Regions from separate parts of the Brenneria goodwinii genome, predicted to be linked through region 4. Evidence: predicted binding sites of a transcription regulator. Region 4 holds the regulator's gene; each other region holds the start of a gene.

Region 1 (4,674 bases), 720 kb from region 4:
AATCTCATCAGAAACCCCTGAGTGTTCATACCCTTATTTATTTGAAGTTTCAGCATTTTTCCGTTAACGATAATCCCTCGTTTGACGGTTTATACTCGTCATATTGCAAACTGCGGGTGCGTGGTTCTCCTGCAACTTGAATTATTTAGCGTATGACAGAGTGATAAACACGCGGGACTCATTAGCGTTTCTTACTGAAAATCCAGTTTTTGGGTATATTGTTGTGTAAGTTAGTCAATATTCAAAATATTCCCCATCTTTCACAAGTTACCGCCATGTTGGCGTATCGTGAAATTTATGGAGAATAAATACCGTTTATTGTAATAAACGGGCTGTCAATTTTTATGACGCTTGACGTTCAGACCCGATTTTTCTTTTTAATATCAGTGCCTGAATATATTCACTGCCTTGTCAAGTATTGTAAATTTATGATGAGGAGGATCCTGATGTCAATGAATTCGTTTAATTATTATTAAATCAATGATGGAAGGGCATTATTAAAACAAGCAAGTGGAAATGATAAGCCTATTCAATTAAATGGATGACGGGTAGACGGGGAAAAGGATAACGGCGCTTATTTGTTAAATATTGCTATGCAATGGTTTTTTTATTTCTCTTTAAATGTTGCTAATTATGTTTTTTCTACGGATTTATCCGCCATTCAGCAAAAATGAACGTTGGCTATATTGATCCCACATCAAAAACGGTAATAAATATACTCTAAATAATTCGAGTTGCAGGAAGGCGGCAAGGGAAGGAATCCCGATGAGCTTACTCAGGTAAGTGATTCGGGTGACTGAGCGCAGCCAACGCACATGCAACTTGAAGTATGACGAGTATAAAATGGCCGGAATTTGTTCCGGCCATAAGTGGGAATATTTCAATCAGGTAACTGGCGCCGGGTTGAAAACGGATAATGCATTGTGAATGCCCCATTGATCGGACCAGGTCTTCTTCCGGCCGCTGGCGATGTCCAGAATGAAGTGGAAAAGTTGCCAACCGACATCTTCAATGGTGGCGTCGCCTGTGGCGATGGTGCCGGCATCAATGTCCATCAGGTCGTACCAACGATTCGCCAGTGCGGTACGGGTAGCCATTTTTATAACGGGAACGGCCAGCAGTCCGTAAGGCGTGCCGCGGCCGGTGGTAAATACCTGGACGGTGATGCCGGAGGCAAGCTGTTGCGTGCCGCAAACAAAATCACTGGCCGGCGTCGCCGCGTAAATCAGGCCGCGTTTGCTGGGGCGCTGTCCCGGAGAAAGCACTTCCACAATGGCGCTGGTGCCTGATTTGGCAATAGAACCCAGCGCTTTTTCCACCACGTTGGCCAGGCCGCCTTTTTTATTGCCGGGCGAGGGGTTGGCGCTGCGGTCGGTCTGGCCGCTATCGAGGTAGTTATCATACCAGGCCATTTCTTCCAGCAGGCGTTTGCCGACTTCTTCATTGATGGCCCGCGGCGTCAGCAAATGAATGGCGTCCCGCACCTCGGTAACTTCGGAAAACATTACGGTGGCGCCGCAGCGCACCAGCAGGTCGGAGGCGAATCCGACGGCCGGATTTGCCGTCACGCCGGAAAATGCATCGCTGCCGCCGCACTGCATACCGACCACCAGCTCAGAGGCGGGGCAGGTTTCACGCTGACGTTTGTTCAACTGCTGAAGGTGCCGATCGGCCATGGTCAGAATATCGTCCACCATCGACTTAAAGCCGACGTGGTGTTCATCCTGCAAGCGTACGATACTGCAATCATCCAGCGAGATGGCCTGCACATCCGGCGTTCCTTCCAGCAGGCGCTCCGGCTGCAATTTCTCACAACCCAAGCCGACAATCAGCACCTCGCCGCCAAAGTTAGGATTCAGCGCCAGATTATGAATAGTGCGGATCGGCACGACCGCCGCCGGAGCATTGATGGCCACGCCGCAGCCGTAGAGGTGATTGAGTGCGACAACGCCATCGACATTCGGATATTTAGGCAGCAAATCCCGCTCAATGATTTTAACCACATAGTCAACCACGCCCGCCACGCAGTGTACGCTGGTGGTAATGCCAAGCAGGTTTTTCGTGCCGATGCTGCCGTCCGGATTACGGTAGCCTTCAAAGGTATACCCCTCCAGCGGCGGCAGCTCGACGGGAACTTTGGTCGCCAGCGGCAGCGTTTCCAGCGCCGGGGCTTTAGGCAATTCGACCAGTGATTCATCAATCCAACTGCCCTGCGGGATATCCTTTACGGCATAGCCAATAATTTCGCCGTAGCGAATAATGGGGCTGGATTTGGCAATATTGACCAGGGCGACTTTGTGTCCTTGCGGTATGTGCTCAATTAATTCCAGTCCAGTATCAAATCGGGTGCCTGCACGTAAGCCATTATCATTGACAATGATGGCTACATTATCGTCCTGGTGAACTTTAATGTAGAACGCCTGCGTGGAATTCTGTGTATTCTGCGACATAACGTCTCCAGTTAATTTTTATTTTAGAAAACCAGTCTTGTTATCGTTAGGGCAATATGAATTATGTAATCATAATATCTGAAATTCTCAGCGACTGAATTGTGCAGTTGAATAATATTTCAAACTTTAAATGGTGGATAGTCTGGCGATTACCCATACTGTTGTGATCTATCTCACTTTATAGTTTTTAGCTAAACAAAACGCGCGTAGCAATGTGATGTTCATCGCAATTTTATGTGCATAACACAGAAATTATAATTAATTATACGGTTATTGTTGTGCATTTTAACAATGCTATTCCGTATTGCTGTTTTTATACTGATAGCGTTTTAAAAGGTTTGTGGTAAAGCCTGCCAATGTGAGGTTTTATTGATGGTTCGTTTTGTTTAAAGCGTTCGAATAAATAAAATCATTAGTTTTTTAACGCTGGCAATGATGTTGGTTTGTTTGATTTGACATACTAATAACGATACTCAAGGGGATTTTATGAATTCCGATACGATTCTTGCACACAAAAAAACCTATGTGCGCTACATCATATTGTTAATTATATTTACCGTTACCGCGATAAATTATGCCGATCGCGCAACGTTATCAATAGCAGGGACCGAAGTCGCGAAACAATTACAGTTGGACGCGGTTCATATGGGGTATATTTTTTCCGCGTTCGGCTGGTCATATCTGGTTATGCAAATACCAGGCGGTTGGTTGCTTGACCGCTTTGGTTCAAAAAAGGTTTACGCCTACAGCATCTTTTTCTGGTCGCTGTTCACCTTCCTGCAAGGGTTTGTGGATTGGGTTCCCTTAGTGTGGGCGCCGCTGACCCTGTTTGTTCTGCGCTTTATGCTGGGCTTTTCCGAAGCCCCGTCTTTCCCGGCTAACGCTCGTATTACGGCGGCCTGGTTCCCGACGAAAGAGCGCGGTACGGCATCCGCCATTTTTAACTCGGCCCAATATTTCTCGCTGGCGATCTTTTCTCCGATCCTCGGCTGGCTAACCTATCAGTGGGGTTGGGAACATGTCTTTCTGGTGATGGGCGGATTAGGTTTTGTTCTGACCCTGATATGGATGAAGTTTATTCATAACCCAACTGATCACCCCGATATCAGTCCGCAGGAATTGGAATATATTTCTAAAGGCGGCGCTGTCGTCGATATGGATCATAAAAAGGAAAGCGGCAAGAAAGACGGTCCGAAATGGAATTATGTAAAACAACTGCTCACTAATCGCATGATGCTGGGCGTGTTTATGGGGCAATACTTTATTAACAGTATTACCTGGTTCTTTCTCACCTGGTTCCCGATTTACCTGGTTCAGGAAAAGGGCATGTCTATCCTGAAAGTCGGATTGATTGCCGCTATTCCGGCGCTGTGTGGTTTTGCGGGCGGCGTGTTGGGCGGCGTGGTATCGGATATGCTGCTGAAGCGCGGCTTCTCATTAACCGCCGCCCGTAAAATCCCGATTGTATTAGGTATGTTGTTGGCTTCAAGTATTATTCTTTGCAATTACACCGACAGTAATATTCTGGTCGTTTCATTGATGGCGCTGGCTTTCTTTGGCAAAGGATTCGGCGCGTTAGGCTGGCCGGTTATTTCCGATACCGCACCGAAAGAAATTATTGGTTTGTGTGGCGGCGTGTTTAACGTTTTTGGCAACGTAGCCTCAATCGTAACGCCACTGGTGATCGGCTATTTGGTGAGAGAACTGCATTCATTTAATAGCGCGCTGATTTTCGTTGGCGTCTCCGCACTGTTGGCTATGTTTTGCTACCTGCTGGTCGTCGGGGAAATTAAACGCATGGAGTTAAAGAAAAATTAATGATGGGTGATGACGGTTTCCATTATTCATTACCGCGAATGTTAATTAACGAACCGTAATTAAATAGAAGGTTATTATGAGTAATACGATATTACCTAACCATTTTCGCCAAAATTTACGCCAGGGGAAAAGCTTGATTGGCTGCTGGTGCGCGCTGGGTAATCCCATTTCAACCGAAGTGCTGGGGCTGGCGGGGTTTGACTGGCTGGTTCTGGACGGCGAGCACGCGCCGAACGATATCGGCACTTTTATTCCGCAGCTCATGGCGCTGAAAAACAGCGTCAGCGCGCCGGTCGTTCGTCCTCCCTGTAATGAACCGGTGATTATTAAACGGTTGCTCGATATCGGCTTCAATAATTTTCTAATCCCCTTTGTGGAAAGTGAAGAAGAAGCCATCAGAGCCGTG
Region 2 (4,674 bases), 530 kb from region 4:
AGTAATGGCATTGGCCGGAAATATTTGCGGCGTACCAGGGTTTTCTTCTCGATTATCGTGGTGCGTCGGCCCGGCTTTCCTCCCATTTATTCTTTCTCCGCCAACAAAATTATTCTTTTTTTGACTAAAAGCTTATTACTTCGAACTGATTCGTTATATTTATGGCGATAAACCAGTTAATGATTTGTTTTGAATATTTTAACGATCAAACAGTAAAGATATACCAGGTCAGGCCGATAGAAACAGGTAGCACAGTGAGCGTGACTGTAGCGGATGGATTCAAAGAAGAATCATGATATCTGACAGGCATTTTTGACCGGATATTCCTTAATCGGTTTCTTACATGGAAACCTGAGTTAAGTCGTTTTCTTCAGACTGTGAGTACTGTTTTTTTGAGTCTCAGCGGTAGTGATTTTGTCAGAGTTACTGTTTTTGCATTTCTTTATGTTATTCATAGCGATCGCTCTCCTTTTTATGACTGCCCATCTTGTTGACATCCCTCACGTGCCGTCTTTTGAAATCTTTTATTTTTTATGTTGTTAAGGGAGATGGTATGCGTTTATCTGACTGGAAAATCGGCACACGTTTGGTGGCCTGGTTTATCCTTCTCGTTATTATGATTTGTTTTGTCAGCCTGCTCGCTATTTCGAGACTATCTGGCTTTTATGATAATGCGCGAGACATCGTTGAAGATATCTATCCACAGACCGTGGACTCAAATCGATTGATTGATAATGTTAATGCCGGGGTATTGGCATATCAGAAGTTATTGGTTGTTAAAGGCGAAGATAAAATCAAAGCGGTACATGATGAGATCACCAATGTCTCCGCTGACATTGTCGAGTTAATGAATAAAATAGAAACCACGGCGACCGATCCAGAATCCCGGCGAATCATGGATGAGATTAAACAGTATCGGGCTGATTTTAAAAATTCGGGGCAAAAAATCATCGATTTGGTTGCCGCAGGCGATCAGGATGCGGCGATTGATGAATTTAATACCAATACGGATAAGGCTCAGGGGAAATACCGGATCGCTATCACGAAACTTATCGATCATCAGGATAACGCCATGGCAACCACGATTAACCAAATGGCGCAAACCTATAGTTTTAGCCGTTGGTTGCTGCTGGGAATTCTATTCGGCTGTATCGTATTCGGCAGCATGATTGCGGTCGTCATGACGCGCAGCATAACGTTGCCGATTAATCAGGCGCTGCTGGTGGCCAATCGCGTCGCGAAAGGCGATCTGACGTCAAAAGTCGACGTGCAGGGTAAAGATGAAAGCAGCCAACTGCTGCAGGCGCTGGAGCATATGAATACCAACCTGCGGGAGATCGTCAGCCAGGTGCGTGAAGGGGCGGAATCCATTACCACCGCCTCTTCCCAGATCGCAGCGGGCAACCAGGATCTATCGGCGCGTACGGAAGAGCAGGCCAGCTCGCTGGAGCAAACAGCTTCCTCTATGGAAGAGTTGACGTCGACCATTAAAAACACGGCCGACAATACCCACCAGGCCACGGGAATTGCCAATCGGGCATCGGATTCAGCGCAGCGCAGCAGCGCGGTGATGACTTCCGTGACGCAAAAGATGCGCGGAATTCAGGACTCTTCCCAGCGGATGGCGGAAATTATTGGCGTGATCGATGGCATCGCCTTTCAGACCAATATTCTGGCGTTAAATGCGGCTGTTGAAGCGGCGCGCGCCGGCGAGCAAGGACGCGGATTTGCCGTGGTGGCCGGGGAGGTTCGTTCTCTGGCGCAGCGCAGTGCGACGGCGGCAAAAGAAATTAAAGATCTGATTGATGATTCCGTCGGGAAAATCCATGAAGGGATGCAGCTAGTGGATAACGCGGAAGAGAATATCAGTGACCTGACGACACATGTCCTGGATGTGAACGCCATCATCAGCGAAATCGCGCAAGCCAGCAATGAACAAAGCGACGGCATCAATCAGATTAATATTGCCGTCGGGCAAATTGACAGCACTACCCAGCAAAACGCCGCTTTGGTTGAAGAGTCGGCTTCGGCGGCGCTTTCGTTGCAGTCTCAGGCCAGCATACTGGCGGAGTCGGTGCGTACGTTTAAGTTGGGGGAGACCTCCGCGTTTTCCCGTTCCGCCAACACGGCGATCCCCACGCAGGCCGCAGCGTTGCCTGCAGCCGGGGCGTTAGCTTCGACAACGGGTAAAACATCAGGTAATTCACAGGACTGGACATCGTTCTGAGTTTGACCGAAGCCGTTTTCTTGCGAAGAATGACTTCGTTTTGCTGAGAAAATTTTTCCGCTTTTAAACAACAAGCGCCGCCTAAAAAGGCGGCGCTTTGCTATCTACTGCCTGTGCGACAGCTCAGAAAAGGGGTCGCGCGTGACTATCACAGACTCGCCAGTTCACTGCCGCACAGGCAGCTAACGACCACTGTGGTCATCGGATAGCTGAATCCATTCACCGCCGTTTTGTCAGCGAAAAAAGGCCATTATTTGAATTTCGTCACACTTTTTGTGTGGGGATAATCAATTCCATTGCCTTTTTTCTTTTTCAGAACGAACATTGTTACCGGTAACAATGTTCGTTCTGACCAATCTGACAGGAGAGCCGGACGTAAGCCGGCGTGTAATAACAATGAGTAGTGAACAGAAAAAAGCGCACCATGTTTTTATTTTGATGGGCGTGTCCGGTAGCGGTAAATCTGTCGTGGCCAGCACCATTGCCGCCCAGTTGGGGACGGCCTGTCTTGATGGCGATTTTTTGCACCCGCGTTCTAATATCAGCAAAATGTCCGCCGGGCATTCGCTCAATGATGAGGATCGCGCACCCTGGCTTCGGGCATTAAATGACGCCATTTTCGCGATGCAGCGTACTAACGAAATCTCCCTATTGGTCTGTTCGGCGTTAAAACAGGATTACCGCGATAAACTGCGTAAAGGTAATCAGCACGTATCGTTTATCTATCTGAAAGGCAGCTTTGAGGTGATCGAGCAACGTTTGAAAGCCCGTAAGGGACACTTTTTCAAACCTCAGATGCTGGTTTCCCAATTTGAAACGCTACAGGAGCCGGGTGAGCAGGAGACGGATGTGTATTCCGTTGATATCAACCAGCCTCTGGACGCTGTCGTGGCTGACGCGGTGAAAATCATTCAGCGGGTCAGGGATCAGGGATGATGAGTACGCTGACATTAGTGTTGACTGCGGTTGGTTCGGTGTTGCTACTGCTGTTTCTGGTGATGAAAGTACGGATGCATGCCTTTGTCGCTTTGCTTTTGGTTTCGGTGGGAACGGGGCTGTTTTCCGGTATGCCGCTGACGGATATCGCCGGCACGATGGAGAAAGGCATGGGCGGCACGCTCGGTTTTCTCGCTGTCGTGGTGGCGCTGGGCTCCATGTTTGGCCGTATTCTGCATGAGACCGGCGCGCTCGATCAGATCGCCAGGCGTATGGTCGGCTGGTTTGGCGAAAGCCGGGCCTATCTGGCGCTGGGGGTCGTCGGTTTGGTATGCGCGCTGCCGCTATTCTTTGAAGTTGCCGTTATGCTGCTGATTGGTATGGTTTTTGCCGTCGCTCGTCGTACCGACGGTAACCTGGTGAAGCTGCTTATTCCGCTGTTTGCCGGGGTAGCCTCCGCGGCGGCCTTTTTACTCCCCGGCCCGACGCCAATGCTGCTGGCGTCGCAAATGCATGTCGATTTCGGCTGGATGATCGCTATCGGCCTTGCCGCGGCTATTCCGGCGATGCTGGTGGCCGGGCCATTGTTTGGCCGTTTCATTAGTCAGTATGTTACGATCCCGATTCCTCAGAGTGAAATGGACGAGCCGAAACTGGACGGCGACGTAATGCCGTCATTTGGTTTTAGCGTCTCGTTGGTGCTGTTTCCTTTGGTGCTGGTGGGGATGAAAACCATTGGCACGATGTTTGTGCAACAAAATTCCGCGCTTTATGACTGGATGGAGCTGATTGGTCACCCGTTTATTTCCATTTTACTGGCCTGCCTGCTGGCAATCTACGGACTTGCCTGGCGTCAGGGAATGAGTAAAGCGCGAGTGATGGAGATCTGTTCCGCCGCGTTGCAACCCGCAGGGATCATTCTGCTGGTGACCGGAGCCGGTGGCGTATTCAAACAGGTATTGGTCGATTCCGGCGTCGGTCCGGCATTGGGCAATGCGCTAATCGATACCGGTTTGCCCATCCCCCTGGCTTGCTTCGTTCTGTCCGCGGCCATTCGTATTATTCAGGGATCGGCGACCGTCGCCTGCCTGACCACCGTCGGCCTGATTATGCCGGTAGTTGAAGTTTTATCCTTCAGCAATGCGCAGATAGCCGCGTTGGCGGTTTGCATCGGCGGCGGCGCGATTGTGCTTAGCCATGTGAATGATGCCGGCTTCTGGCTGTTTGGCAAACTGACCGGCGCCACCGAAATGCAAACGTTAAAGACATGGACGGTAATGGAAACCATTCTGGGGACTACCGGCGCGCTAGTGGGTATGGCCGCCTTTGCCCTGTGCCGGATTTAATGGGGCCAAGTATTTTAATTATATGATTTAAAAACAAAAGTATTCAATGTTGTGCGGCGTATGTCGTGTAAGGAATGTATATTATGAATCCCAGCGTGTCTCGTATTACTCAGCGTATTATTGAACGTTCCCGCAAAACACGTAATCGCTATCTTGAACGTATCA
Region 3 (4,674 bases), 2.4 Mb from region 4:
TGGATATTGATGATATGCAGGAGCTTTGGTCTATCGATGGCGGCCAGGAATGTATGACCGATCAGGTACTTTATCATTTGGCGTCACGCGGGATAGAGTTCGATCTGTTGCCCTGGTGTCGGCAACAACATGTACCGGTTATGGCTTATTGCCCGATCGCTCAGGCAGGGCGCTTGCGTAATGGGTTGTTTGCGCATCCGGTGATTAACGCCATCGCCGGAGCGCATGCGATCACGCCGGCTCAGGTATTGCTGGCCTGGGTTATCCGCCAGACCGGGGTGATAGCCATTCCCAAAGCCAGTTCGGAGCAGCATGTTAAAGAGAATGCGCAAGTATTGGATATTGTGTTTCATCCGGATGAGCTGGCCTTGCTGGATCAAGCCTTTCCACCGCCGAAGAGCAAACAGCATCTGGACGTGGTGTAACGTCGAGGGAAATTATGGCGTATGAATGGGCATTCATACGCCATTTTGTCGTTATGACGATTTCTTGATACGAATAAGCGTGGATAATCGGGCAGGTGACTGCACTGTCGCGGTTAACGGCTGATTAATACGCGCCGTTTCTACGCAGACAAAGGTTTTATAGCCTTCGTCAGTCATATCACTAATGGTATGTGATAGTTCCGCGCCGGGATTCCATGAAACGACGTCGCTATAGTTGGTATGGTGCACTTCAATCGTGCGTTGCAACACCGGGTCATTAATAACGCTAATACTCTGCGGATGGGTGTAAATACGGTCGGTGCGATCGGTAAATACCAGATCCCCTTGTTGAGCGGATACCTTGCCCTGATTGACTTTATCAATATATTGATCGCCCAGCCCGCTGATAGCGATCTTGCCGATATCGCCGATTTGAAAGTAGGTGTGTAATGCGCTGGTAAAGCTGTAATCACCGTGCGCTTCCAATTCGACATGACATGTTTTACCCAATTTGAAACGGGCGATAAGGGTAAATTCATGCGGCCAGGATTCACGGGTTTTCGCCGTGTCGCGCAGTGTGAAAGCCAATTCCACACCTTGTTCATCTTCGCTATGAGACGTGAATTCCCACGGCAGCAGGCGTGCGAAACCGTGGTTAGGTTCAGCATACGGGCCAAACCATGGGAAACAGATAGGGATACCGCCACGAATAGCCACATGCTCAGTGAAGGCCGTGTTATCGCTTAGCCAAAGCACAGGCGCTTCGCCCGTTGGTTGCCAGTTCAGCAGATGCGCGCCTTGTAATGTTACAGCTGCGCGAACCTGGGGATGCTCGACGACAATCACCGGCAGTTGTTCCAACTGTCGCTGGCTGATGGTTGAGGTAATTGGGTTGATGATGGGGAGTTTGAAAATCTTATCATTCATGATGTTGCCTATTTTGGTTGTTGTTAATCAGCAAGTAAAAAGGGCGACCGGAGGCCGCCCTTCATCATTGAACTATCACCCGAACTTACTTGGAGATGTGAGTGATCAGATCCAGAACCTTGTTGGAGTAGCCGGTTTCGTTATCGTACCAGGAAACCAGTTTCACAAAGTTGTCGCTCAGAGCGATACCGGCTTTGGCATCGAACACTGAAGTCAGTTTTTCGCCGTTGAAATCGGTAGAAACAACGTCGTCTTCGGTGTAACCCAGAACGCCTTTCAGTTCACCTTCTGAAGCTGCTTTGATAGCGGCACAGATGTCTTTGTAAGACGCAGGTTTTTCCAGACGGGCAGTCAGGTCGACAACGGATACGTTCGGAGTAGGAACGCGGAACGCCATACCAGTCAGTTTACCATTCAGTTCAGGGATAACTTTACCCACTGCTTTCGCTGCGCCGGTAGAAGACGGGATGATGTTCTGAGATGCGCCGCGGCCGCCGCGCCAGTCTTTGTGAGACGGGCCGTCAACGGTTTTCTGAGTCGCGGTAGTGGCGTGAACGGTGGTCATCAGTGCTTCAACGATACCGAAGTTGTCGTTGATGACTTTAGCCAGCGGCGCCAGGCAGTTGGTGGTACAAGATGCGTTGGAAACGATGTCCTGACCGGCATAGGCTTTGTGGTTAACGCCCATAACGAACATCGGCGTGCTGTCTTTGGACGGACCGGTCAGAACCACTTTCTTCGCGCCAGCGCTGATGTGCTTACGTGCGGTTTCGTCAGTCAGGAACAGACCAGTTGCTTCAGCAACTACGTCAACACCGGCTTCGTTCCATTTCAGGTTTGCCGGGTCACGTTCTGCAGTAACACGGATAGTTTTGCCGTTAACAACCAGATGGCCATCTTTAACTTCAACGGTGCCGTTGAAACGGCCATGAGTAGAGTCATACTTCAGCATGTACGCCATGTAGTCAGCGTCTAACAGATCGTTGATCGCAACAATTTCAATGTCAGAACGTTCTTGTGCTGCACGGAAAACAATGCGGCCGATACGGCCAAAACCGTTGATACCTACTTTGATAGTCATATATTCCACCAGATTTGGTTAGTGAATAAAGGTTGGTTGTAAAATTACAAAAACCTTGCTGAGCGTCAAGCGGAATCGTGTCAATAGTTGCTGTAAGTCAATCCTATGACTAACCTTTGCACGAAATTCCACCTAAGCTGTAAATAAAGAACATTTAAGACGGATGTAGCGCTGTCTGAATCATATAAAGCCCATTCCGTCTAAAATTGTGATTAATGTCACAATTAAATGCTCATCCTGTCCACTGACATTATATTAAGCTAAAATGGCCTGTAAAGTTGTTAATTTTTTGTTATTATTCATGAATGGTTTGGTGATGTTGCTTTCCACGAGACTCCTATGGCTAACAAACACTCTCAGCAGTCCTCTTCAGATTCGACTGAATTGACAGAAATACAACGTTATGTGACTCAGCAAAGAGGCACGGAACCCCCATATTCCGGCAAGCTGCTGCATAACAAGCGTACTGGCATCTATCACTGCCTGTGCTGCCAGAAACCGTTGTTCTATTCGGCCAACAAATTTGACTCCGGATGTGGCTGGCCAAGTTTCGACCAGCCGGTATCCCCTGACGCCGTTCGCTATATCGACGATGATTCTCACCATATGCACCGTATCGAGATCCGCTGCGGCAACTGCGATGCGCATTTGGGACACGTTTTTCCCGACGGACCGCAGCAGACTACCGGTGAGCGTTACTGCGTTAATTCCGCGTCATTAAGCTTTATCGACGCCGATGATGGCAAGCGGGTTGATGGCTGACTGGGACCGCTGGTCTAACTATATTGATTTTGTTGGTTAATGATTAGCTTAAACGTTTCAGCAATACGGGCGGGAATAGGCGATGCAACTTGATGATTTGATCGATGCCATGACGCCGGAAATCTACCAGCGGTTGGCGACCGCTGTAGAATTAGGCAAATGGCCGGACGGCGTCTCTTTATCCGCGGAACAGAAAGAGAATTGCCTGCAAATGGTGATGCTGTGGCAATCGCGCCACAATAAACAGGCGGAACATATGACCATCGGTCCTGACGGGGAAATCGTCATGAAAAGCAAGCAGGAACTGAAGCAACAGTTCAGTGAACCCGCGATTGCGCGTCTCTATCCAAGGTGAGTTTTGCAGGATCCCCACGAGTAAACCACGACCCGGTTACGTGGGCAGCTCGGCAGTGAAGGTGTCTAAATCGATCAGATTCGCGCCTTGGCGCTGCATCTCCTGCAGCGCTGTCCGGCTATCTTGCGGATTAAGATTGACGCCGCGGCATCCTTCCACCAGCACATCCGTTTTGTAGCCCAGCGCGAGGGCGTCCAGCACGCTGAATTTAACGCAGTAGTCCGTTGCGATGCCCATTACGGTCAAATGCGTGACGCCATGAGCCCGCAACCAGTCATCCAGATCGGTTTTAGCCCGATGACCGTTATCAAAGAATGCGCTATAGCTATCAATGTTGGCTTGAGTGCCTTTGCGTACCACCCAGTCAATCGCTTGCTGATTCAGCGCCGGATGAAACTGGGCGCCCGGTTGATTCTGGACGCAATGAACGGGCCACCAAACCTGGGGCAGCCCATCAAGCTCGCCGATTTCACCTACCGGCGCGTTGGCGTTGACGGCAAAGCTGCCATGATTGGCCGGATGCCAGTCCTGGCTGGCGATGACCGCGACATTCGCCGCGGCACAGGCTGCAATCGCGCGATTTGCTACTTCGATTACGCGGTCGCCTTCGCTAACCGCCAATGCGCCGCCAGGGCAGAAGTCATTTTGCAAATCAATCAATAACAACGCTCTGTTCATGGAAGCCCCCGTCATTAATTTAGTCTTTATCGCTTAACTCGCCGCGCAGATTTTGCTGCATTAGCTGCCTGATCTGGTTGGGGTCAAGCGTTTGCTGACTCAGTAGGTAGTGCAATTTAGTCAGCGTGGCTTCGACGGTCATATCGAAACCGCTGATTACGCCAGCCTGAGCTAACGCATTACCGGTGGCGTAGCCGCCCATATTCACCCGGCCGGAGATGCACTGCGTCAAATTAACCACCACGATGCCGCGTTCCGATGCTTGACGCAACTCATTCAGCAAGCCAGGACTCTGAGGCGCGTTGCCTACGCCGTAAGAACGTAAGATCAGCGCCTTCACCGGCTGACGCAGAAAGTTGCGCACCACATCCGCAGAGATACCCGGATAAATCGTAATTACCCCGATAGGCTGCGGCGTAATGTTGTTTACCTGCAATGGCGGGCAA
Region 4 (4,674 bases):
GGGGGGAGTTTACAAACATGACAGGTCACGTTCTTGTGACCTGTCATGTTTAAAAAAGCGCGTACCCTATTTACGAGATATCAATCACTTCGTGACTGTGAGTCACTTCGATCGCTTTACCCAGCATCAACGCCACTGAACAATACCGCTCCGCAGATAACGCGACCGCACGCTCTACGGCTTTATCAGTCAACCCTTTGCCCGTTACGATAAAATGCAGGTTGATATGGGTAAACAGACGAGGCGACTCCGTTCTCCGCTCCGACGTCAGCTTAACCTCACAGTCGGCAACGTCATTACGCCCTTTCTGCAGTATGGATACCACATCGATCGCGCTGCATCCGCCAACCGACATCAAAACCATTTCCATCGGACTGGGGGATTTATCCCCTGAATTTCCATCCATTAAAACCTGATGTCCTGAAGCTGATTCGCAAAGGAATGTTAAGCCTTCAACCCACTTCACTCGAGCCTGCATGCTGCCTCCGCTAAAAAATTTTTGAATATTTATATCGTTACTGTACAAAATTATCTTATAACCAGAGCTTTATCATGCTGAAATGAGACAATACAAGACACGTCCCTCAAGGTGTGTTAAAAACAAGAACAGAATCTGCCTTATTCTGGACAAACTCAGATGCCGGGGAGATGATGACGTCGCCAGATAAAGGTTTTCAGTATATTCCCTGACGTCGTTCTGCCTACACTGAATTTGAACTTTTAACAGTAAATACGCCGTACAGGGAACTCTGAGCCCTGTGATTTGCGCAGTGACTGACAACAGAGGATGATATCGAATGGTTCTCGGCAAACCGCAAACAGACCCGACTCTCGAATGGTTCCTTTCTCATTGCCACATCCACAAGTATCCATCGAAGAGTACGCTTATTCACCAAGGTGAAAAAGCAGAAACGCTTTACTACATCGTGAAAGGCTCTGTCGCAGTGCTGATCAAAGATGAAGAAGGCAAGGAAATGATTCTCTCTTATCTGAATCAAGGGGATTTTATCGGCGAACTCGGCTTGTTTGAGGAAGGTCAGGAACGCAGCGCCTGGGTTCGGGCGAAAACGGCTTGTGAAGTTGCTGAAATTTCTTATAAAAAATTCAGACAACTGATCCAGGTGAACCCTGATATTCTGATGCGCCTGTCTGCTCAGATGGCCAGCAGACTGCAGGTAACGTCAGAGAAAGTCGGTAATCTGGCTTTCCTTGATGTCACGGGGCGTATCGCTCAGACATTGCTAAACCTGGCGAAACAACCAGATGCCATGACCCACCCTGACGGCATGCAAATAAAAATCACACGTCAGGAAATTGGCCAAATTGTTGGCTGTTCACGTGAAACCGTGGGGCGGATACTTAAAATGTTAGAAGATCAGAACCTGATTTCCGCACATGGTAAAACAATAGTCGTCTACGGTACCCGTTAAACCGGCGTATTAGCATGACCCTACAACAAAAAAGCGTGAGACTTATCTCACGCTTTTTTTTATCCGATATATTTGTCGGCAATAATATAATGGTTTAAAAACGGATAATTAATAAAACAAATAACGCATTGCCATTAGCCTGAGCGAATTCTTCGAACCCGCTCAGATTTATTGGCTGGAAATAAACCACCGCCCGAAAATACGCCTCAGGGCAGGACTTTCGCTGACTGGATCACGATCGGTTTGGTTGGCACATTCTGATAAGGGCCGACGTTTTCAGTCTGAACCTGGGCGATTTTGTCCGCCACTTCCATCCCTTTGACCACTTTACCAAACACCGCGTAGCCAAAATCGCGCTGACCATGATCGAGAAACGCATTGTCGGCGACGTTAATGAAAAACTGGCTGGTCGCGCTGTCTTTTTCCGCCGTACGCGCCATCGAAATGGTGCCGCGCAGATTGCGCAACCCGTTATCCGCCTCGTTGGCGATCGCCGGGTTAGTCGCTTTCTGTTTCATATCAGCGGTAAAACCGCCGCCCTGGATCATAAAGCCGGGGATCACTCGATGAAACGTCGTCCCGTTATAAAAACCGTTATTAACGTACTCGACAAAATTCCTCACCGATACCGGCGCTTTTTGATTATCTAATGCCAGTTCAATGTTTCCTGCCGACGTCGTCAGCAAAACATGCGTTACGCCGTTGGCGGCGAACGCCGGAGAAAAAGCCGTAAGTGAAATAAAGGCCGCCGCAGCAACCAGAGTACGTTTGAGCATGAGAATTCCTTTTTGAAGAAACCGCTTACAGAAAGCGTAGTGATTGTAAATATCCACACTCCTTAACGCTACCCATTTACCTTTTTTTACGTACAGATTACTTATTTTAACCAATTGTTAAATGCAAGCCAGGTTCTTACCTTATCTTATGATGCGAAAAGGACTGACGTTACAGCCAGTCCTCTTCGTTTTGTCGCCGATTTACGCACGAAACGTTATCACGTTATCCCATGCGTTCCGAGCGCACCGCCAGATCGCGGCTATACTGGCGGCTGGCATCCACCAACATGGCAGTATAGGCATTCTTCGGCGTATCGCGGGTTAAATCACTGATATCCAGCGTTTCCAATATCCGGCCATACTGCATCACCGCCACTTTATGACACAGATGAGAAATCACGCCCAGATCGTGGGTTACCAGCAGATAGGTTAATTTCTCCTGCTGCTGCAGCTCAACCAACAGATTGAGGATTTCCGCCTGCACCGAGACATCCAGCGCCGAAGTCGGCTCATCCAGCAGCAGCACCCGCGGCTCCAGAATCAATGCGCGGGCAATGGCAACACGCTGGCGCTGCCCTCCGGACAACTGATGGGGATAGCGGCGGCGGAACGATGCCCCTAACCCCACTTTCTCCAGCAACGCGTCAATACGGTCATCCCGATGGGTGAAACGGTGAATCAGTAACGGCTCTTCAAGGATGGTTTCCACCGTATGACGCGGGTGCAGCGAACCGTAGGGATCCTGAAAGACCATTTGCACCCGGCGGCAACGAGCTTGATCGATGCGGTGCGCCAGTTGCTGCCCATCAATCAGCAAGCTGCCCTGCCAGTGATTAAATAACCCGGCCAGACATTTCAGTACGGTGGTCTTCCCGGAGCCGGACTCCCCAACCAGACCGAAAATCTCGCCATCGCCGACGGTAAGATTAACGTCATACAGCACCTGATTCTGCGCACTTCCCTGCCCAAAAGACAGATTAAGGTCATTCACTTCAATCATGGGCCTGCTCAAGTTCGAGGGCTGGCTCAGATGAATGGTTTCGGTCGCCATAAAAACTCCTTACTCGTTAATCCAGGCAGGATCGCGGTTCATTACCGGCAGGCGCGGACGCGGATGGTCGATATCCGGCAATGAATTCAGTAACCCGCGGGTATAGGGATGCTGCGCGTTATCAAGATCGGCCGCGGCAATCGACTCCACCACCCGACCGGCATACATCACCAGTACCCGATCGCAGAAACTGCGCACCAGATTGATGTCATGGCTGATAAAAATCAGCCCAAGACCGCGTTCTCCAACCAGATCGTCAAGCATCGCCAGCACCTGCAAACGCACGGAAACGTCCAGCGCGGAGGTCGGTTCATCGGCAATCACCACTTCAGGTTCGGTAATCAACATCATGGCGATCATAATGCGCTGCCCCTGCCCGCCCGAAATTTCATGCGGATACAGTCCGTACACGCGTTGCGGCTGGCGAATGCGCACCACATCCAGCATTGCCATCACTTTTTCTTTGGCGTCGTTGCGTGAAACCTTGTGATGCGCGAGATAGGCCTCGGCAATTTGGTCGCCGACGCACACCACCGGATTCAATGAATATTTGGGATCCTGCATAATCATGGAAATCCGCTTGCCGCGAATCTGGCGCATCCGCGCTTCATCCGCGTTAAGCAGGTCGGTATCGCCAAAGCGCAGCCGATCGGCGGTAATCCGCGCACTGCGCGGGTGCAACCGCAACAAGGCGCGCCCAACGGTGGATTTGCCGGAGCCGGATTCGCCGACGATCGCCAGCTTTTCACACCCCAGCGAAAAGGAAACGCCGCGTACGGCATCGGTCACCACGCCGCCGTTGACGAAACTTACCCGCAGATTTTCAACATCCAGCAGGTTGCCCGCCGCCGAAGCGCGAGGGGACATGTTATTCAGTTCTGGGATCGAGGATGTCACGTAGGCCGTCTCCAAGAAAATTGAACGCCAGGCTGTTTATCAGAATCGCCAGCCCCGGAATAGTCACTAACCACCAGCACTCCATCATGTAGCGGCGACCAGCGGAGATCATGGTGCCCCACTCAGGATCGGGCGGCTGCGCGCCCAGTCCCAGGAAGCCCAGCCCCGCGGCGGTCAGAATGATGCCCGCCATATTCATGGTGATACGGATGATCACCGACGGCAGGCACAGCGGGACGATATGATGCAGCAGGATACGGATAGAGGAAGCGCCCTGTAATTTCACCGCGGAGACAAAATCCGCATGGCGCAGCGACAGCGTTTCCGCCCGCGCCAGACGGGCGACGGGCGGCCAGGCAGTCAAGGTAATGGCAATCACCACGTGCTCCAGCCCCGGCCCCAGCGCGGCGACGAAAGCCAACGCCAGCACCAGACTGGGGAAAGAGATGAAGATATCGGTAATCCGCATCAGCACCGTATCAACGATGCCGCCGTAATAACCGGCGACAACGCCTAATAA

The links. Region 4 encodes CRP, which controls carbon source genes, mostly activating them, when cyclic AMP is high. Its sites were predicted from a motif close to ATGTGANNNNNNTCACAT; they were not measured.
Region 1: the regulator CRP is predicted to act here: its motif matches at 2,663-2,680, upstream of garD (galactarate dehydratase).
Region 2: the regulator CRP is predicted to act here: its motif matches at 2,480-2,497, upstream of gntK (gluconokinase).
Region 3: the regulator CRP is predicted to act here: its motif matches at 2,640-2,657, upstream of msrB (peptide-methionine (R)-S-oxide reductase MsrB).

What each region holds. Positions count from the first base shown of each region.
Region 1 is NZ_CP014137.1:127,866-132,539, forward strand. It holds gene ACN28R_RS00580 (methyl-accepting chemotaxis protein) at 1-8, opposite strand, end outside; gene garD (galactarate dehydratase) at 885-2,450, opposite strand; gene ACN28R_RS00590 (MFS transporter) at 2,937-4,268, shown strand; gene garL (2-dehydro-3-deoxyglucarate aldolase) at 4,345-4,674, shown strand, end outside.
Region 2 is NZ_CP014137.1:5,306,891-5,311,564, forward strand. It holds gene ACN28R_RS23500 (secondary thiamine-phosphate synthase enzyme YjbQ) at 1-5, shown strand, start outside; gene ACN28R_RS23505 (methyl-accepting chemotaxis protein) at 554-2,227, shown strand; gene gntK (gluconokinase) at 2,624-3,163, shown strand; gene gntU (gluconate transporter) at 3,163-4,509, shown strand; gene edd (phosphogluconate dehydratase) at 4,593-4,674, shown strand, end outside.
Region 3 is NZ_CP014137.1:1,842,887-1,847,560, reverse strand. It holds gene ACN28R_RS08235 (aldo/keto reductase) at 1-425, shown strand, start outside; gene ACN28R_RS08230 (D-hexose-6-phosphate mutarotase) at 477-1,352, opposite strand; gene gapA (glyceraldehyde-3-phosphate dehydrogenase) at 1,438-2,433, opposite strand; gene msrB (peptide-methionine (R)-S-oxide reductase MsrB) at 2,773-3,195, shown strand; gene ACN28R_RS08215 (YeaC family protein) at 3,278-3,550, shown strand; gene pncA (bifunctional nicotinamidase/pyrazinamidase) at 3,587-4,228, opposite strand; gene ansA (asparaginase) at 4,248-4,674, opposite strand, start outside.
Region 4 is NZ_CP014137.1:4,773,039-4,777,712, reverse strand. It holds gene ACN28R_RS21195 (OsmC family protein) at 71-478, opposite strand; gene crp (cAMP-activated global transcriptional regulator CRP) at 798-1,430, shown strand; gene ppiA (peptidylprolyl isomerase A) at 1,637-2,206, opposite strand; gene ACN28R_RS21180 (ABC transporter ATP-binding protein) at 2,430-3,206, opposite strand; gene ACN28R_RS21175 (ABC transporter ATP-binding protein) at 3,267-4,154, opposite strand; gene ACN28R_RS21170 (ABC transporter permease) at 4,126-4,674, opposite strand, start outside.